Regions from separate parts of the Priestia sp. SIMBA_032 genome, predicted to be linked through region 2. Evidence: a T-box and tRNA genes for the amino acid it is inferred to sense, from the RefSeq annotation. Region 2 holds a T-box; the other regions hold tRNA genes.

Region 1 (10,203 bases), on a different contig from region 2:
CATTACGCTAGCGCTTATTGCTAATAATATGCAAAGCGGTACTGATATTCAGTGGTGGGTACAGCTGGCTTGTGCGGTCGCAATGGGGCTTGGAACGTCAATTGGCGGATGGAAAATCATTAAAACCGTCGGCGGTAAAATTATGAAAATTCGTCCTGTTAATGGAGTAGCTGCGGACTTAACAGGTGCTGCCATTATCTTTGGAGCAACGTTTATTCATTTACCTGTCAGTACTACTCATGTTATTTCATCTTCTATCTTAGGTGTAGGTTCTGCTCACCGAGTGAAAGGTGTAAAATGGGGAACTGCACAGCGCATGGTGATTACATGGGTTATCACATTGCCAATTTCAGCTTCATTAGCTGCACTTATCTATATGATTTTAAATTTGTTGTTTTAATAAATGTGGAGCTTCTTGTAAAGAAGCTCCTTTTTTTATTTACATCCCCTCATTTGCACAGTACACTTAAAGCATGAAAATAACACAATCGTTTTTAAAAGGGAGATGGGGAAATGTTTGGAAAAGTAGCTGCTGATGTATTGGGGCTAAGTGATATTGGTTCTGTTATTAAGCCAGTTGATTATGACAAGGTAGATGCAGACGATTACGTTATGCATGAAGAACAAGAAAAAATTTATTTTCTAATCAAATCAAAGTCAGATGAATATTGCTTTACCAATAAAGCGCTCATTCACCTTGATGGAACAAGTGCTACAAGTAAAAAGCGAATGCTTCGCCGCTATAACTACAGCACAAATCACATTTCAAACGTGATGCTAGAAACGGCTGGAACTGTCGATTTAGATGTGGAAATTAAATTTAAAATTGGCTCGGAAACTTTTTCTATCGATGTACACAAAAAGCATATAGAAGAGGTAAAAGATTTATATAAAGCGCTGTTTAAAATGTCTGAAATAACGCGTGAAAATGAAATTGCGCTCGATTTTGCTAAACAAAGCATTCAGCTAGCTTCTTCTACACTAAGCAGTACAAGAAATACAAGTGGAAGTGTTGCTAGTGAATTTAAAGAAATTAACGAAGCTGCGTTTTCTTGGTTATTAGATAAAAAAACAGCCTACACAACAAAAGATTTCAGCTCAGTTTTCGAGCTGTATATCAATAATTAATAGAAACAGCTGCTCCTTTTATAGAGCAGCTGTTTTTTGATGCTGAATGAGAGTATGTAGACTTATGATGAACGTCGTAGAATCCTCATGTTAACCTTGAAAAATCACCGAAAAAAGAGCACAATATAAAATAGAAAAGAGAAACAGTAGAGACGGGTTTAACTGAAAGAAATAATAGAAAATAAGACTTATAGGTGGAAAGGATTACGGTATGACAGCAAAAAATAATGAGGATACAGTGGCAGAATTAGAAAAGTCACTTCGACATATTGCAGCGATTGTGAAGCAAAAAGGAAGAGAAATTTTAGAAGATTATACGATTACGCCACCTCAGTTTATTGCTTTGCAGTGGCTGTTTGAACGTGGAGATATGACGATTGGCGATTTATCAAATCGTATTTTTCTCGCTTGTAGTACAACGACAGATTTAGTAGATCGTATGGAAAAAAATAAGTTGGTGGTTCGGGTGAAAGATCCAAAAGACCGCCGCGTAGTGCGTATTCATTTGCTTCCTGAAGGAGCACGTGTTATCGAAGAAGTAATTGAAAAGCGACAAACGTATTTAAATGGCGTACTGGCAAACTTCTCTCCTAGTGAAACGGAAGTTTTACGATTAACGTTACGAAAATTGCATGATGAAATGAAAGAAAAATGAGGCGATTGTTTTGAGTAGACCAATTGGTGTTATAGATTCAGGTGTGGGCGGATTAACGGTAGCAAAGGAAATTATGAGACAGCTTCCGAAAGAACAAATTATGTACATTGGAGATACAGCCCGCTGCCCATACGGTCCCCGTCCTAGTGAAGAAGTACGAGCTTTCACATGGGAGATGACTAATTATTTACTAGCTAAAGATATTAAAATGCTTGTCATTGCGTGCAATACAGCTACGGCAGTTGTACTCGATGAAATTCAACAACAGCTTGATATTCCGGTTATAGGCGTTATTGAACCAGGATCACGCGCTGCGCTTAAAGTAACTAAAAATCATAAAATAGGCGTAATCGGCACAAACGGAACCGTGAAAAGTCAAGCCTATACACATGCACTCCGCGCTCTTCATACGAGAGTAGAAGTGGAAAATTTAGCATGCCCTTTGTTTGTACCTCTTGTAGAGAGCGGTAATTATGAAGGACCGGAAGCGCAGCGAATTGTAAAAGAAACATTAAAACCTTTTTATCATACAGATATGGATACCCTTATTTTAGGTTGTACGCATTATCCGTTATTAAAGCCAGTTATTCAAGAAGCAATTGGGCCTCGAGTTCAGTTAATCAGTTCTGGTGAAGAAACGGCAATAGAGGTAAGTGCTATTCTTTCTTATAGCAATTTACTAGCTCCTAGAAACATGGAGCCTGAACACTACTTCTATACAACAGGATCAACAGAACTGTTTCAATCCATTGCATCTAAATGGTTTGAGCACCCTGTATATAATGTTGAACATATCAAGCTTTAAAACCGAGCATATCATGCTCGGTTTTTTTGTGATCAAAAACTTTTTTGAGCTGGTCTAAAATGCAAATAAGCTCGTATACATAGTAGTACAAACAGTCTGAGGAGGGAAAGGAATGTCCAAAAAGACCAAATTTGTTCTCATATCCGCCGTGGTGACCACATCTGTGTTGTTATCCGGCTGTGGACTTTTCGGAGGGGATAACGCAGCAAAGGAAATTGATCCGCCCAAGGATGTCACCTATGTGAAAGATGAAAAATCATTAGCGACTGAAGCGAAAGTAACGGAAGCTAATAAAAAACAAAGTAAAGCGGCAGAAACATCTGCGCCTACCAAAAGAGAACTCTACTTAATTGATAAAAACGGGTACGTTGTTCCCCAGACGCTTGAAATTCCTAAATCAAAAGGTGTCGCTAAACAGTCTCTTGAATATTTAGTAGAAGGTGGACCCGTCACAAACTTATTGCCAAATAATTTCCGAGCGGTTCTTCCTGCTGATACAAGAGTTTTAGGGACAAAGCTGGAAAGTGACGGCACGATGGTAGCAGATTTTTCACCTGAATTTGCTGAGTATAAAAAAGAAGATGAACTCCGTATCCTGCAGGCCGTCACTTGGACGCTGACGCAGTTTGAAGGCGTAAATAAAGTTAAAATTCGCATTAACGGCTATGATAAAGACGAGATGCCTGTAAATCATACGCCAATCAGTAAAGGGTTAAGCAGAGCAGATGGTATTAACTTTGATAATACTGGAGTAGTTGACGTAACCCAAACGAAGCCAGTTACGATTTATTACTTAGCTCAAGAGGGCAAACAAACTTACTATGTTCCTGTCACAAAAAGAATTGCTTCTGATGACAAAGATATGTACACGGCAATTGTGAACGAACTTGTAGAAGGACCTGCGCCTGCATCAGGTTTAGTGACAGACTTTAATCCTGATGCAAAGCTCGTAGCAGCTCCAAAGTATGCGGACGGCGAGTTAACGCTGAACTTTAATAAAAACATCTTTGGAAATTTAAAAGGAACGGAAATTTCTCAGCGTGTTCTCGACTCCTTGGTGTTATCCCTGACGGAACAAAAAGCCGTAGACAGCGTTGCCATTAAGGTGAATGGCAAAAAAACGCTAAAAGATGAAAAAGGGAAAAAGTTAACGGAGCCGGTTTCAAGACCTAAAAATGTGAACACAGGTAGTTTTTAAAAACAAATTTTTGTTATACTAGTAAAGGACTAAGTAGAAAGAGGTCTGCTGAAATAGCGACCTCTTTCCGCTGTTTTATAGTTAAAATGGAAGAAGCTATTACATATAAATGAATTAATAGGAGGACATGCTTAATGCGTTTGGACGGTAGGGAACTTAATGAATTGAGATCTGTATCTCTTCATACTTCATACTTAAAGCACCCAGAAGGATCTGTATTAATCTCGGTGGGAGACACAAAGGTTATTTGTACAGCAAGCATAGACGACAGAGTGCCTCCTTTTATGCGTGGACAAGGAAAAGGATGGATTACAGCTGAGTATTCTATGCTGCCTCGAGCTACGGCACAAAGAAATATACGTGAATCATCAAAAGGTAAAGTCACAGGACGAACAATGGAAATTCAGCGTCTAATCGGACGAGCTCTGCGTTCTGTAGTCGACCTGGAAAAGGTCGGAGAAAAGACAATTTGGATTGATTGTGATGTTATTCAAGCAGATGGCGGAACAAGAACAGCATCGATTACAGGTGCTTTTGTGGCTATGGTTTTAGCGTTTGGAAAGCTGGTTAAAGAGAACAAGCTAACAGAAATTCCTATTCGTGACTACTTAGCTGCGACTTCAGTAGGTATTCATGGAGAAAATCCGATTTTAGATTTAAATTATGAAGAAGATTCGACAGCGGAAGTTGACATGAATATTGTGATGACAGGAAGCGGACAGTTTGTAGAATTACAGGGAACGGGAGAGGAATCGACGTTTTCGAGAGAACAGTTAAACCATCTTCTGGATTTAGGGGAAAAGGGTGTTTATCAATTGATTGAACAGCAAAAGGAAGTTCTTGATCACCTGACTGCTTACATTCCGGTTAAAGAAAGGTAAGGGATTAACGTGCGTGAAATCATTATTGCAACTAAAAATGCAGGCAAAGTAAAAGATTTTGAAACACTTTTCTCACCAAAGGGATTTCAAGTGAAATCGCTTCTTGATTTTCCTGAGATGGAAGACGTGGAAGAAACGGGCGTTACATTTGCAGAGAATGCGACGCTAAAAGCAGAGGCCATTTCATTCGCATTAAATAAGCCGGTCATTGCCGATGACTCGGGGCTTGCTATAGATGCCTTAAACGGGGAGCCAGGCGTTTATTCCGCGCGTTATGCTGGTGAAAATAAAGATGATAATGCTAATATAGAGAAGGTACTTCAAAAATTAAATGACGTGCCGTTTGAAAAGCGCACGGCACGCTTTCATTGTGCTCTTGCTATTGCAGTGCCCGGAAAAAGAACAGAAATTGTAGAAGGCACATGTGAAGGGCACATCTTGGAGGAAAAAAGAGGGGAAAACGGTTTTGGGTACGATCCTATTTTCTTTGTAGAAAAATGGAGATGCTCCATGGCAGAATTGTCTAAAGAACAAAAAAATCAGATTAGTCACCGAGCAAATGCGTTAAAAAAACTAGCACCGCTAATTGATGCGCAATTTTAGAAGGAGTGATGACGTGTGAAACTATTAATTGTAAGCGATAGCCACGGGTTACAAGAAGAACTGCTCACTATCAGAGAGAGACATGCTGATGTAGATAAGATGATCCATTGTGGGGACTCTGAGTTGCCGCAAGACAGCAAAGAAATGTCTGCGTTTTTAGGCGTTCGAGGAAATTGTGACTACGATGCATCTTACGTTAATGATCGAGTAGAGTCGCTTGGAGAAGCTACGTGTCTGGTTACACACGGTCACTTATATAATGTTAAAATGTCTATGATGAATCTGCATTACAAAGCGAGAGAAGTCGGGGCGAATGTTGTTTGCTTTGGGCATTCTCACATAGCGGGAGCTGAGCTCATGGACGGAGTTTTATTTATCAATCCAGGAAGTATGTTACTTCCTCGTATGAGAAAAGAGTGTACGTATGCTATACTAGTAATGGATGGTACAGAAGCTACCGTGCAGTTTTACGATATAAGCGGTAAACATATTCCTAGCATGCAGTTAACCTGTACACTTTCAGCATAATATAGCCAAATATAGGGAGAAGAGAAGGTTTTTTACCTCTCTTCTCATAAAATTTCAAAAAAACGTTGACTTTTAAATTATATTTGAATATAATAGGTATTGTCTTTGATACACTTTAACATTATGTCCCAGTAGCTCAGCAGGATAGAGCAACGGCCTTCTAAGCCGTCGGTCGGGAGTTCGAATCTCTCCTGGGACGTCGAGAAAAAAATCCCGGCTTTTACTTTTTAGTAAAAGCCGGGATTTTTTTATTTATTTTAAAAGTGAATGTTTGTTCATTCAGTGTGTACAAATGCGCGTTTCAGAAAAACTTTTTGAACTGCTGTAAACCCTTATTACATCAATAATGAAAACGCATTCAAATATTCTGTTTAGTCTAAATTGTCTAAAAAAAACTTGAAAAGTGGTTGACTATGCATAGAAATGGGCGTAAGATAGTCCTCAAATATAAGTTTTCTAAAAATTTTAATTAATTTAAAATATGATGTGTAAAGCATTGTTCAAAAAGCATATAGCGTTTTAAAACGTTGAAGAGGATAAGTAGTTTTGATGTTTAGGTATCAACAGAGAGTCGGGTTGCTGGAAGCCGGCGTTACCAACTCAAAATGAACTCACCTCAGAGTGTCACCCTGAAATTCAGTAAGGGCGACCGAGTGTACTTCCAAAGCACTCGTTATCAAAAAGAATGTACAGTATACATTCATAAGGTAATCATTACGATTACAAACGAGGGTGGTACCGCGTAAAGTACAAAAGACTTTTCGCCCCTTGACCTATATCATTTGATAGGGTCTATTTAGGGGTGAGAAGTCTTTTTTCTTTTATCTAGAAAACGAAAGGATGAGAAAAGTGGGAGCCAATATGCAAACGAAAGAACCTGTAAGCACTGGGGCACAAATGAATGGAGCTGACATGTTGATTGAATCTCTAAGAAGAGAAAATGTTGACGTCATCTTCGGTTACCCAGGGGGAGCCGTTTTACCGATTTACGATAAGCTATACGGTTCAGGAATGTTCCACGTACTTGCTCGTCACGAACAAGGTGGAATTCACGCAGCAGAAGGGTACGCAAGAATTTCAGGTAAACCCGGTGTAGTTATCGCAACAAGTGGTCCTGGTGCAACAAATATCGTAACAGGTTTGGCAGATGCGATGATTGACTCACTTCCTTTAGTTGTTTTTACTGGTCAAGTAGCTTCAAGTGTAATTGGTTCTGACGCGTTCCAAGAAGCAGATGTATTAGGAATCACAATGCCAATTACGAAACATAGCTATCAAGTACGCAATATCAGCGACATGCCGAGAATCATCAAAGAGGCATTTCATATTGCGACAACAGGAAGACCTGGTCCAGTCTTAATCGATATTCCAAAAGATATGGCACAGGGTGATGGAACATTTAATTACGAAGGAGAAATTGATTTACCTGGCTATCAGCCAACTTATTTTCCAAATCAGCTGCAGGTCAAAAAGTTAACAGACGCAGTAGCAGCTGCAAAGAAACCTGTTATCCTAGCAGGTGCGGGAGTGTTATTGAGTAAAGGTTCAGAAGAATTAAAAAATTATGCTGAGCGTCAAAATATTCCGGTTATCAATACGCTTTTAGGATTAGGCTGTTTCCCTGCAGATCATTCGCTTCATTTAGGAATGGCTGGCATGCACGGAACGTACACAGCAAACATGGCAATTTATGAGAGTGATCTTCTCATTAGTATCGGTGCACGCTTTGATGACCGAGTAACAGGTAACTTAAAGCATTTTGCACCAAATGCAAAAATTGCTCACATTGACATCGACCCAGCGGAAATTGGAAAGAATGTTCCAACCAAGATTCCAATTGTTGGAGATGCAAAAGAAGTATTAAAGCAATTGCTTCTGCAAGAAGGAGAAGTTGGAGATTATACGAAATGGCATGAGAAATTAGCAGCGTGGAAACAAGAATATCCATTGTGGTATCAGAACTCAGCAGACGTGTTAAAACCACAAAAAGTAGTTGAGTTGCTTCACAAGTATACAAATGGAGATGCCGTTGTTACAACGGACGTTGGGCAACATCAAATGTGGGTAGCTCAATACTACACATTTAATAATCCAGATCGATGGGTAACTTCAGGTGGTCTTGGCACCATGGGCTTTGGATTACCTTCTGCAATCGGCGCTCAGCTGGCAAATAAAGATAAAACAGTTGTAGCAGTCGTTGGTGACGGTGGATTTCAAATGACGCTTCAGGAATTAGGGGTTATTAGAGAATTAAATTTACCTGTAAAAGTGGTTGTACTCAACAATCAATCGCTTGGTATGGTTCGTCAGTGGCAGGAAATCTTCTATGAAGAACGCTACTCGCACTCTTTAATTCCGAATCAGCCTAACTTAATGAAGCTTGCAGAAGCTTATGATATCAAAGGTTTACAAGCTTCTACTGAAGAAGAAGCGCATGCGGCTCTGAAAGAAGCAATGGAAACAGATGGACCTGTTTTACTAAACTTCTTTGTCGCACCTAAAGAAAACGTATATCCAATGGTTGCACCTGGAAAAGGATTACATGAAATGGTAGGGGTGAAACCATGAAGCGAATTATTACAGCAACTGTATTAAACCGTGCGGGCGTATTAAATCGCGTGACGGGGTTATTTACAAAAAGAAATTTCAATATTGAGAGTATTTCGGTAGGTCACACTGAATCTGAAGATGTATCACGCATGACGTTTGTTGTGAACGTAGAGCATGATAACGCTGCTGAACAAGTGATTAAGCAGTTAAATAAGCAGATTGACGTTTTGAAGGTTCAAGATATTACGGATCAAGCGGTGGTATCAAGAGAGCTTGCTTTAATGAAAGTAGCCTCTACCCCAGCGAGCCGTAACGAACTTTATGCAGTAATTGAACCTTTCCGTGCAACCATCATTGATGTAAGCCGCGACAGCTTAATTATTCAAGTAACAGGTGAATCCAGCAAGATTGAAGCGATGATTGATCTGCTTCAGCCTTATGGATTAAAAGAAGTAACGCGCACGGGAACAGTAGCTGTTCCACGCGGCACGCAAAAAGCAGCAGCCAAACTTTCATCAATCATTTAATTCTAGCTAGTTACTAACCAAGTAAACTATATAAAACTATATAAACTAAGAGGAGAGATTTATTATGACAAAGGTATATTATAACGGAGATGCAAAGGATCAATTATTACAAGGTAAAACAGTAGCAATCGTAGGTTATGGTTCACAAGGTCACGCTCATGCACAAAACTTACGCGACAGCGGAGTAAACGTGGTAGTAGGATTACGTAAAGGTAAATCATGGGACCAAGCAGAGCAAGACGGTTTCACTGTATTATCTGTAAAAGATGCAGTTCAACAAGCAGAAGTAGTAATGGTATTACTTCCAGATGAGTATCAGCCAAAAGTTTATAACGAAGAAATTCTTCCAGGACTAAAACCAGGAAAATCTTTAGTATTTGCTCACGGTTTCAACATTCACTTTAACCAAATCGTAGCACCTGAATTTGTTGACGTATTCTTAGTAGCTCCAAAAGGCCCTGGTCACCTTGTAAGAAGAACGTATGAAGAAGGAGCTGGTGTACCGGCGTTATTCGCAGTATTCCAAGATGTAACTGGAGAAGCAAAAGACGTAGCGTTAGCTTATGCTAAAGCAATCGGTTCAGCTCGTGCGGGTGTATTAGAAACAACATTTAAAGAAGAAACAGAAACAGATCTTTTCGGTGAGCAAGCAGTACTTTGCGGTGGTTTAACTTCATTAGTTAAAGCTGGTTTTGAAACGCTTGTAGAAGCTGGCTACCAACCGGAAGTTGCATATTTTGAGTGTTTACACGAATTAAAATTAATTGTTGACCTTATGTATGAAGGCGGAATGGAAGGCATGCGTTATTCAATCTCTGATACAGCTCAATGGGGTGACTTCGTTTCAGGACCACGCGTTGTAGATGAGCGTTCAAAAGAACAAATGAAAAAAGTGCTTGAAGATATCCAAACAGGTAAATTTGCAAAAGGCTGGATCCTAGAAAACCAAGCAAATCGTCCGGAATTTACAGCTATCAATAACCGTGAAAACGAACATTTAATTGAAAAAGTTGGCGCTCAATTACGTGAAATGATGCCATTTGTTAAAAAACAAAAGAAAGAAGCGGTGATCGCTAGTGCAAAAAATTAAACTATTTGACACGACGCTACGCGATGGTGAACAGTCACCTGGAGTCAATTTAAACCTACAAGAAAAGCTTGAAATTGCTAAGCAGTTAGAGCGATTAGGTATCGACATCATTGAAGCTGGATTTCCCGCTTCTTCAAAAGGTGATTTTCAATCCGTAAAAGAAATTGCGTCTATTGTCAAAAACTCTTCTGTAACAGGCCTTGCAAGGTCTGTTACAAAAGATATTGACATTGCATGG
Region 2 (10,203 bases):
TATTAAACTCTTGTGCTACATCAATTAAGTACTTAGCAATATGGGATGGCTCATACTTCTCAAAACTTCTCTCAATAATCTTAGGAAATACCATGAGTTGTTTTATTAACAACCAATTGTATTCATTTGCTCCTTCACTGAATACGAAATGTGAAGGTTCACCTACTTTTCTTAAAATGGAGCAAGCACGAGCATATGTGTATTGAATATACGGTCCTGTTTCTCCTTCCACTTTTAACATCTCTTCAATTGAAAATTCAATATTATTGAGTCGCTCATTTTTTAAATCTTGAAAGATAATAGAACCTACAGCTACTTGTTGGGCAACCTCATCCTGATTCGGTAACGTTGGGTTTTTAACAGCAATATTTTGTTTAGCTAAGACTATTGCTTCTTCAATAACTTTTTCTAAAAGAACTACCTTACCTTTACGGGTAGACATCTTTTTACCTTCTTTTAAAATAAAGCCAAAAGGAACATGAACTAATTCTTTTGCCCAGTCGTACCCCATTTTCTCTAAGACTAAGAATACTTGTTTAAAATGAAGACTTTGCTCGTGCCCTACTACATATAAAGCTTTCTTAAATTGATAGGTCTCTTGTCTATATAATGCTGCTGTTAGATCTCTTGTTGCATACAATGTAGCGCCATCTGACTTTTTAATTAGACATGGAGGTAAAGAATCATTTTCTAGATTCACTACCTGAGCTCCTTCTGAGTTAGACAACAGGTCATGATTATTTAATAGCTCAATTGTTTTATCCATTTTATTATTGTAAAAAGCTTCTCCTTGATATGAGTCGAAATGAACACCCAAAAGCTGATAAATACGGGAAAATTCTTTAAGTGATTCTTCTCTAAACCATTGCCAAAGCATTATTGCTTCTTTGTTGCTGTCTTCTAGTTTTTTGAACCACTTTCTTGCTTGATTCTCTAGCTCCGGTTTCACCTCAGCTTCTTCATGAAATTTTACGTACAAGCTTAATAACTCATGAATTGGATTTTTCTTTATATCGCTTTCGTTTCCCCATAATGTATAGGCAACAATTAACTTCCCAAATTGTGTTCCCCAATCTCCTAAGTGATTTATACGTACAGTCTTGTAACCACATTTTTCAGCTATGTTGGCTAATGAGTTTCCTATAACTGTTGATCGTAAATGGCCCATGGAAAATGGTTTAGCTATATTTGGGGAGGAGAAATCAATAGTAATAGTCCCTTCCTTTTTTACTTTAGGTGTTCCATAGTGACTTTTCTGTTGTAAGATATTGTTTATAACCTCTTTGCCAACGATCTCCTTATTAAAGAATCCATTTACATAAGGTCCTTGAGCTACAATCTTAGCAAACAAGGGATGCTTTAATTGTTCAGCCAAATTTATGGCGATAGCATGAGGTGGTTTCTTAAGTAGTTTAGCTAATGTGAAACAAGGAAAGGCAATATCTCCTTGGGTACTATGCTTAGGCTTTTCAATTAACTTCATAATACTTTTAACTGTCAGTTTATTCTCTAATATTTTGCTTATTTCTTCAGCATATATTTTATCAAATTCCATGTCATCACCTAGTCTCTTTTATTTTAAAAAAACAAAAAAATCCCGTCTCTTATCAGAGACGAGATTTACCCGCGGTACCACTCTTATTGTTCAAATTGAACCTTCTTCACAAGGTAGTAACGGGTCTTCCCCGGCATACCCTACTTTTAAATCATTTCAGGCTGCTTCTCAGAAGTGCGGTTCATAATAATAAATCTATTAGGCTTTCACCATCCCTAACTCGCTTTAAGATTTAATCAAAATTACTCTCTTCTTCAATGAATTTATAATATTTTTGTCATTATATACCGAATATTCTAAAAAATCAACTGAAAATTATTTATATAGCTTTTATCCCTTAGATTTTTCAATGCTGCTTTACAATTCTTTTACCTCTTCAAACTGAAATTGAGGAGGTTTACTAGTAAATAATTTCGTTAAGTAAGTCAGATAAACTAGACCTATTCCTGCCCACACAAGACCAAATATCAAGGAATCAATACTTAGATTAACCCAGAGGACAATCACTCCTCCAGCTCCTATAATCGGTAATAAAAGATAGTTCACAAAACCTTGAATTGTTTTATGTTGCTTCTTTCTTATCACATAATGTACAACTACACATACATTCACAAAAGTAAAAGCAATTAAAGCGCCAAAACTAATCAGAGAAGTTGCTGTCAACAGGTCAAAGAACATCGCTGATAAGGAAATAGCCCCTACAAATAGAACATTCAGAAAGGGTGTGTTCCACCGAGGATGTATATAGCCAAAAAACCTTTTTGGCAGTACATTATCACGCCCCATTACATACAACAATCTGGATACACTCGCATGTGAGGATAGCCCTGAAGCCAAGGTTCCGATTACAGTACCTGCTAAAAAGAAAGCTTGAAATAATTTACCCCCTACATATAAAGCGATTTCAGGAGAGGTAGCTTCAGGGTCACTAAAACGTGATATATCTGGAAAGAAGGACTGTGTAAAATAGGAAGCTCCCACAAATAATACTCCTCCCACAAAAGCTGTTAGAAATATCGCGCGTGGAATAGTGACTGTTGGATTGGCTGTTTCTTCAGCCAGCGTCGTTACTGCATCAAACCCTAGGAATGAAAAACAAAGAATCGTTGCCCCTGATATTAGGCTTGATAGCTGCATGTCTGCCTGAAAAAAGGGTTGAATAGAAAGAATTCTACCTGTTCCTTCCCCATGAGCTAAACCCGTAATAACCAAAATCACAAAAATAATGATAACTAATATTTGAAAGATGACTAGGAGGTTATTAAAGTTAGCTGTAACATTAACACTAAACAAGTTAATAACCGTAACTACCCCTATAAAACCTACAACAAACAACCAAGATGGGATACTAGGAAAAAGTGCCGAGAGGTATATTTTTGTTAAAACAGCAGTGATCATAGGCAAAAACAAATAGTCCAACAAGGATGACCATCCAACAAGAAAACCAAGATTTGAATTTATGGTTTTTTGGGTATATGTATAAGCTGACCCTGCTACAGGATAAACCTTGACCATTTTACCGTAACTTATCGCTGTGAAGAGCATAGCTATTAGGGCAAAAACATAAGCAGTCGGAACATGCCCCCTTGTTTGAGCTGAAACGATTCCAAAGGTATCAAATACAGCCATCGGACCCATATAACCTATCCCTAATAATACAATAGATGACAATTTTAATGAACGTTTTAACTCTACCTGTTTCACTTATCATTCCTCCTAATAAAAAACACAATCCAATAAGACCTATCTACAAAAAAATATGTTTGTAAACGACTTGATAAAGATATATCAATAAAACTCACAATTTACATTATTATAAATTTTTTGCTTTCAGTAAAGGTAATGCAAATTTTATGCCAAGCTTCAATCAATATATATACAATAAGGCTGCACCTAATTTACTTGTTATTCTTGTTTATGATTTTATCTAGAATTGCATAGATTATGCTTTATTGCATAACCTATGGGGTTCTAGTACAAAGATTCCATCCATTTGAAAGATATATATAGATTCCACTAGGAAACTTAAAGGTATTTTTATTTGTCTCACTATAGGGGGTCAGTCCCCACCTGGGTAGGTTTTTCTGTTTTTATTTTGTATATGGTATACATTCTTAGTTAACATAATCACCGTTATCGGAAACGAAAGAGAAGCTTATGGAAGTTTAATCCCATAAGCTTTTCCTCGTTACAAGTTCCTAAAATTCAATATTTATCGACTACTGCTCCTAAACTAGCTGCTTTAACATAGGGTTTATTACGTAAGGGAAGAATCTCTTCTTTTGTTCCTGTAACAACTACGCCTATAATCAATCCATTTCCCTGTCTTTTTTTTAGATTTTTCACTTCTCCTGGATCTGTTTTTTCGAGCTCATTCAAAAAGTCTGCTTCTGTTTTAATTTTAGTAGTCGTTAGTTTTGCTCCTAGCTGTGGTGACGGTTTAGAGATACCTAATAACCATTGCCCACTTTCTGGATTTCCTCTGTAATCGGTAGACTTTGCGTAGTTATCTATCCAATACCACGTTTGATGAGCAGATTTAGGCAACATCTTTTGTACTTCTTTCAATGTGTAATTTTTATTGAAAGATATGGCCATCTCCATGTATTTGTCATTTGGATAATCTTTAATTATATCAAAGTCATTCGCATACAACTTATATTTATATTTTGGTACGTAAAATAACATCTCACGTTGTCCATTAGGAATATGATACATTGTAGTGTCATTAACAATCGTACTGTGTGTTGAGAAGGATGCATTAAAGTTTCCAAGTAAATCATACGTTATTTCTTCTGTACCCCAAGGTATCACTTTATCTTCAATCACTTTAAATACTTCACTCTTAATCGTCCCCTTTAAAATTCCTGTTGAGATGGTATCGGTGTTAGTAAATGTATTTGGAGACATCCTCACATGGTTTTCCTTAATTAACTGTCCAGTGAGTTTATTTCCTTGTGTATTTATAAAATAATTGTTTCCTTTTATTAGTACAGTAATAACAAAACAGACTACGAGTGCTGATATCAAAACTGTTCTTGAAAATGCTATATATTTTGCTTTTTTCAGTGTTCTATGTAAAGACTTTTCATCAAAAATGGAATCTAACTCATCATTCGTTTTTTTCATTACATTCTCTCCTATACATTTCTTTAAACGTTTTCCTAGCACGAGCTAAATACGTTTTGACAGCTTCAGGTTTCATATCTACATATTCCGCAATTTGTTTATAAGACCAGTCTAACTCATACTTTAAAAGAAGTAGTTGCTTAAAGGTGGGAGATACTTTTTGAAGTATTCTTCTTACTAGAAGCTGATTTTCTTTGGCAATCATCATCTCTTCAATTAATCGCTCATTGGTAATAAGGTAATCTTCTACTACCACGTATTGAGATTTTTTGTTCTTTCGACAGTAATCATAATATAAGTTTATAGCTACTTTAAAAAGCCATGATTTATATTTATCGGTATCAATCGATTCAAGATGAACAAGTAGTTTACAAACTGCTTCCTGAACAATATCTTTAGCTGTTTCTGGGTTTGCGCCTTGTTTGATTAAATATAGGTAAAGTTGATCCATGACAATTTTTAGTTGGTCGTTTGATAACCGATTTTTCAAATATGTTTTCCTCCTTCCTGTCTTATAACGTATGAGCAGCGAAAAAGTATACAATTATTTCACATTTTTCTATAAAAAAGAAAAGTAATTACTTTCTGAGTAATTACTTTTTTACTACATGTTCCAAGAAAGAATGAGTTGATTCTATATTTGAAACAATATAATTTTGATAATACCTTGTAATAAAAGGTATTATTTTTTATAATTTCATAAGAGGTGGATAAATTGGAAATTAGTAGAGAAATTTTGAAGGGTCATATTGATACGCTAATCTTATCCCTATTACATCAACGGGATATGTATGGCTATGAATTGGCGAAGATTGTTCGTGAGAAAAGTGAAGATCAATTTGAATTAAAAGAAGGTACCCTTTATTTATCTTTAAAGAGATTAGAAAAAAATAATTGGATTTCTTCTTACTGGGGAGATGAACAAGGCCCTGGTGGAAGAAGAAAATATTATAAAGTCACAGCATTAGGTAACCAAAACTTTGAAGCAAAGCGTTTAGAATGGCAATTTGTGAAGAAAATGATGGATTCTTTTTTATGGGGAGGCACTAAGTGAAGAGAATAGAAAAATTTGTGGATTCTATGTACCTGAATGTAGAAGGAGATCAACAAGAAATCAATGAGCTAAAAGCAGAAATGACCAATCATCTATTGGAAGCAGTCCATGAATTAAAAGCGCAAGGCAAAACAGAACAACAGGCCATTACAAAGGCAATCAAACGGTTTGGGGAAGAAAAAGAAATACGTGCCGTCATTGGACAATTATTTGACATACAGAAAGTATTTGCAAAGCGCGTCCTGTACATAGCAGTAGTATGTTTAATTGTCACGATGTCTATCTTTTATTTTCTTTGGAAAGTGGAAGAATCAACAGCCGAAGGAATATCTGACACACGTGCACTGATATCATATCAATTAAAGGATAAAGATGTGATAACGACAGACATAAAAAGGAAAATAGAAGCTTTAGTAGAAGAAACAAACTATGTTTCTAGGGTTACTGTTTATAAATCCAAAAATATAATAAGCCGTGCTGGCGAAAATTATGTTGAATATCACTGGAAGTCAGTGCAGCCAGATTTTCAATATCAAAGGACCATTTGGGCTCCAAAATGGTTAGGAGCAGACTTTCACACATTTGGGAATGGGGATGAAGAATGGTTCGTTTCAATAGATAATAGAAGCTTTAGTCGATTAGAAGCCGTCGTCTTGTTTGTGGGATTGACTGTTTACTGGACCCTGTTTACTATTTGGGCAATTATTAATGCCTACCATCAAAAAAGGTTACGAATTGGTTGGCTCTTTATGTTTATTTTTTTAAATATTCTGGGCTACTTAATTTATTATGTTACAGGAAAACAAGGTCGTATCCCTAGCGAACATGATGAATTTTATGAGGATTACATTTAGGAGTCACAATTTATCTGACTGGCTTTTCATGTGGAGTAATAGCTTTTGAAAAACATGAGAAAGGACTAATGAAATATTTTAGTTTGAGCTCATTTGTTCTAATTCTAGTCCTTCTCATGCTAGGTATGCTATTATTTACGCTGAATTATGTTGAAAAGAAAAAGAAGCAAACAGGCAACTTGCTTGCTTCTTTTTCTTTCTTTCTAGTTAACATAAAACCTATTTTCGACAATAATATAGAATTAATTAATCTAGTCATTATTCAATATTTATGCCCTTAGTTGCTTCACGCCTTCCTTAATGTTCCATATGATAACGCCCATTGTGATCAGGGAGATTAAAATCGTACATCCACTAACTAATATGGGATTAGGTGTATTTACCCCTTCTACTTTTGCAGACAGGTAATAGGTAATTGCTATAATAATGAGCGTTACAGTCGGAATTAAGTGAGATATAAATGCTCTTTTTCCGTGTTGCTTCATTTCCTTATATCCAAATATCAGTGTGACGAGTGGAAAAAAAACTGGGGCAAAAAACAAGCTAAAATAGTTTAATGCTGATAAAAGACTACGATTAGAGAACATACCTGTACCCCCTTTCACTTTAATTTTACCTTGAAAAGAACTGTCTCCTTTTATTAACTCGTCGAGACTAATTTCAAATAATTCACTTAGCATAATTAAATTTTGAATGTCTGGGTATCCTTTTCCACTTTCCCATTTGTAAATAGCTTGTCTGGTAACATTCATTTTTTGTCCTAACTGCTCTTGTGAAAGATTTTCGTTTTTACGTATCTTTCGTATTTGTTCACCAAGTCTCATCTTAGCTTCCTCCTTCATATTCAGTGTATTTTCTTAATCCGCATAAAGCTATAAACCCTTGGTATACATATGACAACGCTTAGTTTACATTGGGAAAAAATCTTATTTTTCAACAACTAGTTTCCGAGAAAATAAAAATATGACACAAAAAAAGCCGTTAGAGAAAACGGCTTTTTTGTCATCTAATAAATTACTTATCCTAGCCAATTGTTTGTATAAGCTAGTATTCCTAAGATGGCTCCAATTCCAGCTCCAAATAAAGTAGCCCCTACTAGTTTTAATTTATTCTTATTATAAGTCATGAAAAACCTCCCTTTATCCAATTATATACAAAAATGGTTTTTAGTGAATGAATCTCTTTAAACGGTATAATTAATATATATAAACACCCTATTTTTACATAAAATGGATCACAGGAAGTATTTATGACTTATTCTTCATCATCTTTAGAACGTTTTTTTATTAAGAAATAACCAAATGAAAAAGTTCCTAAAAAACATAAAAATATAACTGAACCAATTATTATACTATCAGCCAAGCTACTATTAGATGTTATCTTTGTTAGTAAGCCAAAAATAACTCCGGCAGCTAAACAACATAATACTAATAAGTAATAGGGCATTTTTCTAATTCGTTTCTCATTTTCATAGGAGTCAACAGAAATACTTAAGTTCAAATACCCTAATATAACACTGGTAAGTATCAAAACTAGCCATATAGGATTATTGGTAATATTATTGAATCCTTTCGTAATACCGTGGTATATCAAAATCCCCACAAGTGCTAAAGTTTGAAATGCAAACGCAAAACGAATATTTTTTAAGTTTTTGATAACAAGTCTTTCGTCTGTTATTACTTTCATTTAAATCTCCTCCTGATCAACCCAAAAAATCTCATCCAAGGTTTTATTGACTGCATAACATATTTCTAAGCAAAGTTTTAATGTAGGATTATATTTTCCTTTTTCAATTAAACTAATGGTTTGACGAGTAACACCAACTTTTTCAGCTAATTGATGCTGAGTTAAATCAGCCCGTACACGAAATATTTTTACATTGTTTTTCAATATAAACCAATTCCTTCCTGCATCAAGTGTAACATATATATTACATTATTCAATATATATGTTACATCATTCTCAAATTAAATTTACATAATACGCTTATTGGCACTAAAAAAGGATCTTTCGTTAGAAGATCCTTATAACTGCTTATTTACTTTAAGTGTTTTTTAGAAATTAAAGATAAATACTGATGTAACTAAATAAGTTAATGAGAATAAACTTAATAGGAAAACAAAAGAGGCAAGAAGTAAAACCTTTGACTTTTTATTAATTGTTATACCGTTTTTGAATAAGTTAGAGAACCCTAGCAATAAACCTCCCAAAATCGCTATTAATCCAAACAATTGGTCAATTGTACTTCCCATCCATACCCCTATAACAAAGATTATTAAAGCAAAAAATGGATTAAAAATAACATTTACCGACACATTAATCAGCCTCTTTCTAATTAAATCACTATTAATTACTATTTTATCAGAAAATGGATTAAGGAAACGGTATATATCATATATATCTTTAGTTAACATAATGTCGCTTCCAGGAAACAACAAATAAAGAGCCCTGAATGATAAGGCTCTTTATTCGTCCTCTATTTACCTTTGTGCTTGGCCTTTGCTTTTTGTTTTTTCATTAGGTATTTTTGTTCCTTCAGTTCTTCACGATATTGTTTAGCTCTCTTTTTTTTGCTTTTTTTCTTTTCTTCATATTCTTGCTTCATAGCTTCTTGAGCTTTAGTGGAGACACCAACTTTATTTATTTGTTTTGCTACTTGGCGCTGTAAACGTTTAGGATTGATCTTTTTATTAGATTTCCCTTTTACATCAAGACCTGAATGAACCGATTGATTAATAATATTTAGTAGTTTGTAATAAATAAAGTCCAGTATCTCTGTATCTTTAGGTTCTGCTCCAAATACATAACGAATTGCTCTTAATTTACCTTCTTCTACAACTTCGATAATTCCTATCCAAAACTGGCCATCATGGTAAATCGTTAGTGACATAACGATTCCCTCCTCTAAACATACTATGAAATGATGGACATCCCGAGGAGGGGAAGGTCACTGACATTAATACATATTAATGCATTCGGACTACCAACCGAATTGTGTTTTTACATTCCACATACAAATTTTAACATAAAAACATACATTTAGTATAGATAGTTTCCTTTAAAAGACTATTTAAAGATGCATATCATATATATTGTAGTTAACATAAAACATTTTATAAGAACCAAAGAAAACAGACTTAAGCCTGCTTTCTTTTTTATATTTAAATTCTTACATGTTGCACTTAATATTACAATTCATCTCTATAAAATATGTGGGAAATCCCGTATTTTTAAGTGATAAAAATAAAAATCCATTAATTTATGTTAACCGGTTGAAATAATTTATGTTAACCGGTTGAAATAATTTTTAAGCGTGATATACTAATGTTGTCGACAAGTAGAAAGCGCTTTCCATCTTAACTGAAAGATAATAAGAATTGAGTGAGTTCATAAAGTCCTATGAACAAACACACTAAATTGATAGGAGAATTTATTTATGCCTAGTAAAAATTATTACGACGTAACAGAGTGGCCTGTCGGTAATCCGTATGAGGATATTGGTGAGGTAATCAATAGCATTATAGCAGATATTAAAAGTAGGCAAACGGACACTAATGTGAATAAAGGCGGAAAGCCGGGTGCGGTTATCTATATTCCACCAGGAGATTATC
Region 3 (10,203 bases), on a different contig from region 2:
CTTCCCAATCGCTTGGAATGTCTTCAATTGATACAACTTGAATATTAGCATCATTTGAGAAGTCATCTGCTACTACCACGTCCACTGGCATGTAGAAGTTTACTCCGTTTTTCTTAGCTTTTTCCATGAAAGATTTTGCAAGTTCAATCTTGTCTTCTTCAAGAAGTGATTTACCTACTTCATGGCCTAGTGCCTTAATAAATGTGTAAGAAAGTCCTCCACCGATGATTAAGTTATCTACTTTATCAAGTAAGTGGTCAATTACACCGATCTTGTCTTTAACTTTTGCTCCACCAACGATTGCAGTAAATGGACGTTCTGGGTTCGATAATGCTTTTGAAAGCACATCAAGCTCTTTTTCCATTAAGAAACCTGCTACTGCTGGAATGTGTTGAGCAATTCCTTCTGTTGAAGCATGCGCACGGTGAGCTGCACCGAATGCATCGTTTACGTATACATCTGCTAATTCAGCAAACGCTTTTGCTAATTCAGGATCGTTTTTCTCTTCGCCTGGGTAAAAACGTACGTTTTCAAGTACTAAAACATCGCCTTCGCTCATGCCGTCGATTGTTTTCTTTACTTCTTCACCAAAAGCTTCGTCAGCTTTTGCAACGTCTTTACCAAGAAGAGCTTGTAAACGTTCTGCAACAGCATTTAGACGTAATTCTTCAACAACTTCGCCCTTTGGACGTCCAAGATGGCTAGCTAAAATTACTTTTGCACCTTGTTCTACTAAATATTGAATAGTAGGAACAGCTGCACGAATACGAGTTTCGTCTGTTACTTTTCCGTCTTTCATTGGTACGTTAAAGTCTACGCGACAAAATACTCGCTTTCCTTTTACATCGATGTCTTTCAACGTTTTTTTGTTCATCGTTAAAAGGCCTCCTTAAGTATTTATGGTACTAAGCAAGTAGGCTTCTATGTAATCATCAATCCACAAACCAACGGACATTTCATTTTATATATTGGCGCCTTTCTATATAAAGTGAAACTCCAGTTAACTGTTTATGACGCTTTTTCATGTAGAAGCCAATACATAAATCAAGGAAGAGGGGGTATGCCCCTCTCTTCCTTAGCAAGTCTTATTATAGTCGTTCTATTTTCAGATATCCAATAAAAAAGGAAAGTCTAGTCGATTTCTGTCTTATTGAATAAAATAGAAGCGAATTTTAAGTTATTCTTATAGTCCTTTAGCAGCGATGTATTGAGCAAGGTCTACTACACGGTTAGAATATCCGCTCTCGTTATCGTACCAAGAGATAACTTTAACCATGTTACCTTCCATTACCATTGTAGATAATGCATCGATTGTAGAAGAGTTGATGTTACCGTTGTAGTCACCAGATACTAGTGGCTCTTCACTGTAACCAAGGATGCCTTTAAGATCGCCTTCAGCAGCTTCTTTAAGAGCGTTGTTTACATCTTCAACAGTTACTTCTTTGTCAAGTTCAGCAACTAAGTCTACTAAAGAAACGTTTGGAGTTGGAACACGCATAGCTCCACCGTTTAATTTACCTTTTAATTCAGGTAATACTAGAGATACAGCTTTAGCAGCACCAGTTGAAGTTGGGATGATGTTTTCAGCAGCTGCACGAGCACGACGGTAATCTTTGTGTGGTAAGTCTAAGATTTGTTGGTCGTTTGTGTAAGAGTGAACTGTTGTCATCATTCCACGTTTAAGACCGAACTTGTCGTTTAACACTTTAGCAAATGGCGCTAAGCAGTTAGTCGTACAAGAAGCATTTGAAATTACGTTGTGGTTAGCTGCATCGTATTTGTCTTCGTTAACACCCATTACGATTGTGATGTCTTCATCAGATGCTGGAGCAGAGATAATTACTTTTTTAGCTCCTGCTTCTAAGTGTTTTGCAGCGTCAGCGCGTTTTGTGAAGAATCCAGTAGATTCAACAACGATTTCTACGCCTTGTTTGCCCCAAGATAATTGAGCTGGGTCACGTTCAGCAGAGATTTCGATTGTTTTACCGTTTACTACTAAGTTGCTACCATCTACTACTACTTCTGCATCTAATTTTCCGTGTACAGAATCATATTTTAGAAGGTGAGCAAGCATGTTAGCATCTGTTAAGTCGTTAATTGCTACTACTTCAACGTTATCATTTTTTAAAGCTGCGCGGAATACATTACGGCCGATACGACCAAATCCGTTAATACCAATTTTTACTGCCATGGGTATTTCCTCCTTGAATGTAAAAAGTATTTTTTTATATGAGGGATTAATTAAAATCCCTTACTAACTCTTTTGCGGCGCCTTCATCTGTAATGAGAATCGAATCATGCGCTTGTTGCATAAACGCTTTAATTGCCTTTGCTTTGGATGAACCTCCTGCAACAGCAATAACACATTTATTGTTCTTTAAATCATCGAGTTGTATGCCAACTGTTTTAACTTTATGAACAACTTCGCCTTGATGATTAAAATAGTATCCAAATGCCTCACCTACAGCATGTCCATTTTTCACTTTTTCTAAGTCAGCTTGTGGTGTTTTACGGCGTTCTGCCATTGTCATAGCGTCTCCTATTCCGTGAACAACCATACCAGCGGACTTGATTAAATGAAGCATGTCTTTAATAGATGGCTCACCGATAATGGATCGGTATGCTTCATCACTAAGCTGATCTGGAACATGAAGCAAGCGATAGTGACTCATGGACTTTTCAGCCATCTTAGCACAAATCGTATTTGCTTGGTTTTGTACATTTTCACCTAGCCCTCCGCGAGCAGGTACAAAAAGTACATCAGGGTGTTTTGAATCAGGTGTCATCATTTCGGCAACGGCGGCAAGCGTTGTACCACCTGTAACAGCAACGGTATTTTTTTCACCAACAAGGCGCTCCTTGATACACGAAACAGATGCTCGACCCATTTCATTTTTGACCCAAGGAGACTGATCACTATCTCCAGATACAACAACAACTTCTGATAAAGAAAACGCCTCTTTTAATGTTGTTTCCAATAATCGAAGTCCTGAAACTTCCTTCATTACTTCTTCTAATTCAGCTAGAAGTAGTTCTCCCTCGTTTGTAAGCGTCATCCCACTAGGGTAAATGTCAATCAAATCTTGTTCTTTTAAGAATGTTACTTCGCTTCGTAACACACGCTCTGTGAGCCCAAGGCTTACAGCTAAGTTTCTGCGACCAATCGGCTGCATTAAACGTATGTATTGCAAGATTTGATAGCGCTTTTGCATAACTGAGAGAAGTTCAGGTAATAATTTTCGTTGTACTTCTATTAAAGAACGCATGTTAAAATCCCCTTAAGGCATAAACTCGCTGGACATATTTTGTCCCGTATAGACATATTATGTCCCACCTTGCGTAAAAAAAATTCACCCTGCTACAAAATCTATTCTAACAGGAGTGAATCCTTTATTCAACTCATGTGTTGCCTATTTTTAAAAGTAAGCGTTTTCTTAACGGAATACCCGTTATTTTTCCATATTCCACTTCTTCTCCGTCCATTTCTACTACAGGAATCGCAAGGTGATACTTTTCCAACCACTCATCGTTTTTGTAAATATCCCGTTCAATAAGCTGAAAGGGAAACTCAGACTGCATCTCTGCAAGCAGCTTCTTTGCATCATCGCATAAGTGACAGCCGTTTTTTGTATACAGTATGACTTCCACATTCTCACTCCTTTACTGCGTGACAAAAAGTTTTCGTTGACTGGATGGCAGAACATTTAATTGGTCTCGATATTTGGCTACCGTTCTTCTTGAAATAGTAACGTTATAATTGCTTTGCAAGACGTTAGCCAACTGCTGATCTGAAAGCGGACGCTGTTTGTTTTCTTCTGATACTAGCTTTTTAAGCAGTTCCTTTACGTGAGTTGTAGAAGTCGCTTCGTTGTTGCCCAGTTGAATACTAGTTGAGAAAAAAGATTTCATTGAAAAGGTGCCAAAAGGCGTTTGAATATATTTGTGCCGAGTAGCACGGCTAATCGTTGATTCATGCACAGACGTTTGTTCTGCTACTTCCTTCATTGTTAACGGCTTCAAATACGAAGGACCCTTTTTAAAAAATGCTTCTTGTTCAACGAGTAAGGTATTCATTAATGCGTTTAATGTGTCTTTGCGTGTGTGTAAACTTTTCATAATCCATTGAAATTCACGATATTTCTCTTGCAAATAAGAAAACATTTCTTGGTTCTGCCTATTTTTCAGCTGAAGTTTGTATTGTTCATTCACTGAAAGACGAGGTTCCAAATCCTCATTTGCATAAGCAACGACATTTCCATCTTCAATTTTTACAATAAAATCCGGTACAATGAATCGTTCATTGGACTTCATATAAAATGATCCAGGACGAGGATTTAATTTTTTAATCTGTTCATGTAATTGTTGAAGAGCTTCAAGTGAGATTTGACATAATTTTGAGATTTTCATCCATTTTTTATACGCAAATTCCTCAAAGTGATGTGTCAAAATTTGCTCTATTTTTTCTGTCCATTGATTACTTCTTTTTAATTGAAGCATTAAGCACTCTTGTAAACTTCTCGCCCCTACTCCTGCCGGATCCATCTGCTGCACAAGTTGAAGAGCCTTTTCAACCTGCTCTTGACCTTGGCCAAGCTGGTTAGCAAGTATAATTAACTCATCGTGCAAATAGCCAGCATCATCCAGACTATGAATAACAAACTCAACGGCTGCCTGCTCACATTCATCTAATTTTAATAATGCGGATTGATTCATTAAATGTTCGTACAGCGTTTCTTTAGGAGCTGGTATACTGCTCATATAATCTGTTGAATCAGAAGTTGCATGATTTTTTTGATTGTGAGATGTATAGACGGGCAGCTCTGAAAAATCTATAAGCGGATTTTGAAGCGCCTGCTCATGTAAAAACGCTACAATATCCATCGATGAATATTGTAAAAGAGAAATAGCTTGCGATAATTCTTTTGACATCGTCAGCTTTAACGACTGCTGCTGAAATAATCCAATCTCCATTATTTCTCCCCTCCCCTTCATCTATTTTACTATAAAAACGCTTTCAAAGAGCATGTAACTATTTTTTATATGTAATTTTTTCATCAAAAAATCTCCGTCAACCTTTGTTAACGAAGCGGTTCATCCTATTTTTAATTACTAGCCATCAAAAAAGTAATAGAGCTATACACCTTTATAACTTTTCATTATAATTCGCACCAACCACATGATCCGAGTAATAATCCGACATGACGTTTTCTCCGTCATGTCGAATTTTCTGCATGTGTATACTATATAGAAGAATTGCTTATTCAATAGTTTGTGCCATTTGCATAAACTTGTCTAAGTTTTCTTCGTCATTTTTCGTAAAGATGGTTAGCTTCATTGGTTTCTTTCCTTTAACTAACACGGCGTTTACCGTATGATCGCCAGACGTGGCTTCATACCAGACAGAATCTTTGAAGATTCCATTTTCTTCAAGATTCTTTTTCTCTGCTGCATTTTTATTAACTGCTGTTGCCGTTTGTTTAACAGATTGAGCAGCGTCGTCCAGCGATGCTTCTGATGAAAGCATTTCAATACGCATAAATTGAGAATCATCTGAAGTTAATACTAACGCATCTTTTCCTGGTTCTTCACCCGTTAGTTTATAACCGTCCATTACTTGAATAGAATAATCTTGTTCTGGACTTTTTGTTAGCTTTGTTTCTGAAGAAGACGTTGACTGTCCATCTTTCGCTGTTTCGCTAGTTGATGATTGACTTCCTGAAGGTTTGGCTGAGACCTCAGAAGAATCCCCATCTTTTTTCGACTCTTCTTTTGCAGCACCTGATGTTTGATCAGATTTAGAAGCTGTATCCTGCTGAACATTTTCTGCTTGATCATTAGACTTCGGCTGAGCAGAATCTTCGTTCGTCCCGCATGCAGACAGCAATAGTGCTACCGATGCACTGACAATGAAAAGTTTGTTCATATATTTCATATTTATTCCTCCTCCGTGTTTCTTTTCCTTATATACTGTTTTATAGTATTCTGACAAATTCCGCAACCGGTACAATGGAATTAATTTCTTGCTTCCTTACGCGTATAAAGGGTTATAGGAGGAAAATAAATATTATTTTTTGAGAAGGTGAGCCTTTTTACTCAAAATAAAAAACGTTGCGTAATCCGCAACGTTTTAAGACGCCCTCGACAGGATTCGAACCCACCCTAAGAGAACCGGAATCTCTTGTGCTATCCACTACACTACGAGGGCATATTTGTCACAACTTCCATTATAGGAGAGAAAACTTCTCTTTTCAATAGGATACTACGTTTATTTTTTTTAGAAGGGGGAAAAATTTTAATAATGTCAAAGAGGAATACATAGCCTTTTAAGCGAATATGTGTAGTAGAGGTTCTTTTGTTTGACCTTTATTGACCATACGTGTATTATAGGTACATAACAAATTATTCTTGTTAAGGAGGAATTTAATATGAACTTAATTCCTACAGTTATTGAACAAACAAACCGTGGTGAACGTGCTTATGACATTTATTCACGTTTATTAAAAGACCGCATTATTATTTTAGGTAGTGCTATTGACGATAACGTAGCTAACTCAATCGTTTCTCAGCTTCTATTCTTAGCTGCTGAAGACCCAGAAAAAGATATCTCACTTTATATCAACAGCCCAGGTGGCTCTATTACAGCTGGAATGGCTATCTATGATACGATGCAATTCATTAAGCCAAAAGTTTCTACAATTTGTATCGGTATGGCTGCATCAATGGGTGCTTTCTTACTGGCTGCTGGTGAAAAGGGCAAACGTTTTGCTCTTCCAAACAGCGAAGTAATGATTCATCAACCTCTTGGTGGTGCTCAAGGACAAGCTACTGAAATCGAAATTGCGGCAAAACGTATTCTATTCTTACGTGAAAAACTAAATTCAATTTTAGCTGAGCGTACAGGTCAACCGTTAGAGGTGCTACAACGTGATACAGATCGTGATAATTTCATGACTGCTGAACGCGCTTTAGAATACGGTCTAATTGACAAAGTATTAGAAAACGACCCTAAATAAGAAAAAAGCCTTTCCCACTTTGGGAAAGGCTTTTTTATGCATCGTTCTCTACGTAAGCGACTAACGCATCCATTGCTTCTTTTTCATCTACCCCTTCAACAATGAGCGTAATAAGAGAACCATTATTAATCGCTAAGCTCATTAACCCCATGATACTTTTAGCGTTGACTACTTTCTCATCTTTCTTCAAGTACACATCAGATGTAAAACGAGTTGCTTCTTGCACGAATAGTGCCGCAACACGAGCTTGTAATCCCGTTTTTAATTTCACTTCTACTTGTTTTTCCATGATAAAATCCTCCCCCTTGCAATTCCCCTTATGTGACTGGCTGACCGGCGCGAAGCTTGTCTGCTATTTGGTCAATTTTACGCAGCCGATGGTTAATGCCCGATTTGCTAATTTGACCTCCAGATACCATCTCGCCAAGCTCTTTTAACGTAACGTCTTGATATTCCACACGCAAACGAGCAATTTCTCTTAGCTTTTCTGGTAAGATATCTAATCCGGCTGTTTCATCAATATAACGAATGTTTTCCACTTGACGAATGGCCGCTCCGATCGTTTTATTTAAGTTAGCTGTTTCACAATTAACTAAGCGATTAACGGAATTTCGCATATCTCGGACGATTCTTACATCCTCAAACCGTAAAAGAGCGTTATGGGCTCCAATAATATTTAGAAACTCCGTAATTTTCTCAGCTTCTTTCAAATAGTTAATATAGCCTTTTTTCCGTTCTAATGTTTTACTATTCAGTTGAAATTCGTTCATTAAATTGCATAAAGCTTCGTTGTGCTCTTCATACAATGAAAAGATTTCAAGATGGTACGATGATGTCTCCGGGTTATTAATAGAGCCGCCGGCTAAAAATGCGCCTCTTAAGTAGGATCGCTTACAGCATTTCTTTTGTACTAGCTCTGGTGAAATACGATGTGTAAAAGTGAATCCTTCTTCTACAATTTTCAAGTCTTCCAAAAGCATTCTCGTTTTCTCTACTAATCGAACAATATACACATTGTTTTTCTTCAGCCGCATTTTCTTACGCACAAGCAGTTCTACTGACACATCATAATTTTTCTTGAGCAAGACATAAATGCGTCGAGCAATCGCTGCGTTTTCAGTTTGAACATCAACTGTGAATTTTTTATTCGAAAAAGAAAGTGAACCATTCATTCGAATTAATGCAGAGAGCTCTGCTTTTGCACAGCAATCTTTGACTTCTAAATTCGTTAACTCTTTTTTTGTTTCTGATGCAAATGACATAACTTCACCTCCAATCTACATACGGAAATAGTGTTAAACACCCGTATTCGCTTTACCTTGCAGCGATGTCAGCATAGAATACACAAGCTTTGCTACTTTTTTTGTATCATGCCTAATTACGCTGCCGTCATACTGAATAATTTGATCTTCAATCACTTCTAAACCTAATTTTAGCAATACTTCACGGTCATATTCCACAGGCTGAGCCTGCTCTACTTGATATTTCTTTTTTAAAGGTGCTGGAATAGGTGCATTATTGACGATAATCGCATCTAAAAACGCACACGGCATATGGTTGTAAAGCGCTTTAATATGATCACTTGCCTTAAAACCCAATGTCTCACCCGGCTGCGTCATCACGTTACATACGTACACTTTCTTTGCTTTTGTCGAACAAAGCTCATTACAAATATCGTGCACCAGTAAATTCGGCAAAATACTTGTATAAAGACTTCCGGGCCCCAATACAATTAAATCAGCGCGTCGAATAGCTTTTATTGTCTCGACAAGCGGTTTCACATCGGCAGGCGATAAAAATACTTTATTAATTTTTTTATTAACTTCTGGAATTTTAGATTCACCTGTTACGATGGATCCATCTTGCATCTCCGCATGCAGCACAACACTTTGATTAGCTGCCGGAAGCACTTTCCCTCTGACGTTTAGTACTTTGCTCATTTCTCGTATAGCATGCACAAAATCGCCAGTAATAGACGTCATAGCTGCAAGCAACAAATTGCCAAGAGAATGGCCTGTAAGCTCATTTCCTGTATCAAATCGATGCTGAAAAAGCTCTTCAACTAGTGGCTCTACATCAGATAAAGCAACTAGCACATTTCGAATATCACCAGGAGCAGGGATTTCAAGTTCATCGCGCAATCGGCCAGAACTTCCCCCGTCGTCTGCTACGGTTACGATGGCTGTAAGATCAAGAGGGTATTCCTTCAACCCTCTTAACAGCACTGGTAAACCCGTTCCTCCCCCAATGACGACAACTTTTGGAAGCTGTTCACTGCTCATCTATGATTTTCCTTTCTCCTCTCAATGTCACGATGAGAAATATGAGTTTTGTATTCATTCTGGAAATGGTGACCTAAATATTCAGCTAATGTGACGGAGCGATGCTGTCCGCCTGTACACCCTATAGCGATGACCAGCTGGCTTTTACCTTCTCGCTTGTACTGTGGAAGCATAAACGACAGTAGGTCTACTACTTTTTCAATGAACTTTTGAGTTTCCGTCCATTTTAATACGTAAGAAGAAACCTCTTCTTCAAGCCCTGTTTTGGGACGCATATGGTCAATGTAGTGAGGGTTTGGCAAAAAGCGCACATCAAAGACTAAATCAGCGTCAATAGGCACCCCGTATTTAAAACCAAATGACATCACATTAACAGTAAAAACTTGTGAAGCGTGAGAAGAAAACTGAGTTAAAATCTTTTCTCTAAGCTCTCTTGGCTTTAACTCTGATGTCTCATAAATAAGCTGAGCTCTTCCTTTTAACTCCTCAAGCAGCTCCCGTTCCATACCAATTCCTTCTAACGGTAAACCCGAAGGAGCTAGCGGATGCGAACGTCTCGTTTCTTTGTAGCGCGTCACCAGTACAGAATCTTTTGCATCTAAAAATAAAATTTGTGGCGTGACCCACGTTGTTTCACTCATGTTATCCAATGCTTCAAATAGGCTTTCAAAAAACTCTCTGCCTCGCAAATCCATAACAAGAGCAACTTTATTCATTTTATTCCCTGACTCTTTCATGAGTTCTAAAAATTTCGGTAGCAATGTAGGGGGTAAATTATCTACACAAAAGAACCCTAAATCTTCAAAACTCTGAATTGCTACTGTTTTTCCTGCACCTGACATTCCAGTAATAATCACTAATTGAATATCGCTTACAGACCCAGTACTCATTTTCCATCCCCCTCAATC

The links. The T-box of region 2 lies ahead of argS (arginine--tRNA ligase). A T-box ahead of a tRNA ligase gene usually reads a tRNA of that ligase, here a tRNA-Arg.
Region 1: it has a tRNA-Arg gene. The T-box ahead of argS (arginine--tRNA ligase) is inferred to sense a tRNA for this amino acid. The anticodon was not compared.
Region 3: it has a tRNA-Arg gene. The T-box ahead of argS (arginine--tRNA ligase) is inferred to sense a tRNA for this amino acid. The anticodon was not compared.

What each region holds. Positions count from the first base shown of each region.
Region 1 is NZ_JAWRXD010000002.1:194,534-204,736, forward strand. Features, by position in the region: gene SB717_RS06905 (inorganic phosphate transporter) at 1-400, shown strand, start outside; gene SB717_RS06910 (PH domain-containing protein) at 514-1,128, shown strand; gene SB717_RS06915 (MarR family winged helix-turn-helix transcriptional regulator) at 1,340-1,783, shown strand; gene racE (glutamate racemase) at 1,794-2,588, shown strand; gene SB717_RS06925 (GerMN domain-containing protein) at 2,701-3,786, shown strand; gene rph (ribonuclease PH) at 3,921-4,667, shown strand; gene SB717_RS06935 (XTP/dITP diphosphatase) at 4,677-5,270, shown strand; gene SB717_RS06940 (metallophosphoesterase) at 5,286-5,798, shown strand; tRNA gene SB717_RS06945 (tRNA-Arg) at 5,924-5,997, shown strand; T-box leader at 6,317-6,570, shown strand; gene ilvB (acetolactate synthase large subunit) at 6,639-8,366, shown strand; gene ilvN (acetolactate synthase small subunit) at 8,363-8,875, shown strand; gene ilvC (ketol-acid reductoisomerase) at 8,940-9,965, shown strand; gene SB717_RS06965 (2-isopropylmalate synthase) at 9,952-10,203, shown strand, end outside.
Region 2 is NZ_JAWRXD010000010.1:75,572-85,774, forward strand. Features, by position in the region: gene argS (arginine--tRNA ligase) at 1-1,555, opposite strand, end outside; T-box leader at 1,607-1,822, opposite strand; gene SB717_RS23365 (APC family permease) at 1,913-3,259, opposite strand; gene SB717_RS23370 (anti sigma factor C-terminal domain-containing protein) at 3,761-4,684, opposite strand; gene SB717_RS23375 (RNA polymerase sigma factor) at 4,668-5,174, opposite strand; gene SB717_RS23380 (PadR family transcriptional regulator) at 5,400-5,738, shown strand; gene SB717_RS23385 (permease prefix domain 1-containing protein) at 5,735-6,592, shown strand; gene SB717_RS23390 (helix-turn-helix domain-containing protein) at 6,862-7,416, opposite strand; gene SB717_RS23395 (branched-chain amino acid ABC transporter substrate-binding protein) at 7,847-8,278, opposite strand; gene SB717_RS23400 (helix-turn-helix transcriptional regulator) at 8,279-8,482, opposite strand; gene SB717_RS23405 (hypothetical protein) at 8,647-9,006, opposite strand; gene SB717_RS23410 (YjdF family protein) at 9,069-9,482, opposite strand; gene SB717_RS23415 (NosD domain-containing protein) at 10,029-10,203, shown strand, end outside.
Region 3 is NZ_JAWRXD010000006.1:187,359-197,561, reverse strand. Features, by position in the region: gene SB717_RS20255 (phosphoglycerate kinase) at 1-874, opposite strand, end outside; gene gap (type I glyceraldehyde-3-phosphate dehydrogenase) at 1,184-2,191, opposite strand; gene SB717_RS20245 (sugar-binding transcriptional regulator) at 2,238-3,266, opposite strand; gene SB717_RS20240 (glutaredoxin family protein) at 3,400-3,648, opposite strand; gene rpoN (RNA polymerase factor sigma-54) at 3,661-4,971, opposite strand; gene SB717_RS20230 (hypothetical protein) at 5,258-5,932, opposite strand; tRNA gene SB717_RS20225 (tRNA-Arg) at 6,134-6,205, opposite strand; gene clpP (ATP-dependent Clp endopeptidase proteolytic subunit ClpP) at 6,426-7,013, shown strand; gene SB717_RS20215 (HPr family phosphocarrier protein) at 7,048-7,302, opposite strand; gene whiA (DNA-binding protein WhiA) at 7,331-8,275, opposite strand; gene SB717_RS20205 (gluconeogenesis factor YvcK family protein) at 8,309-9,295, opposite strand; gene rapZ (RNase adapter RapZ) at 9,292-10,185, opposite strand.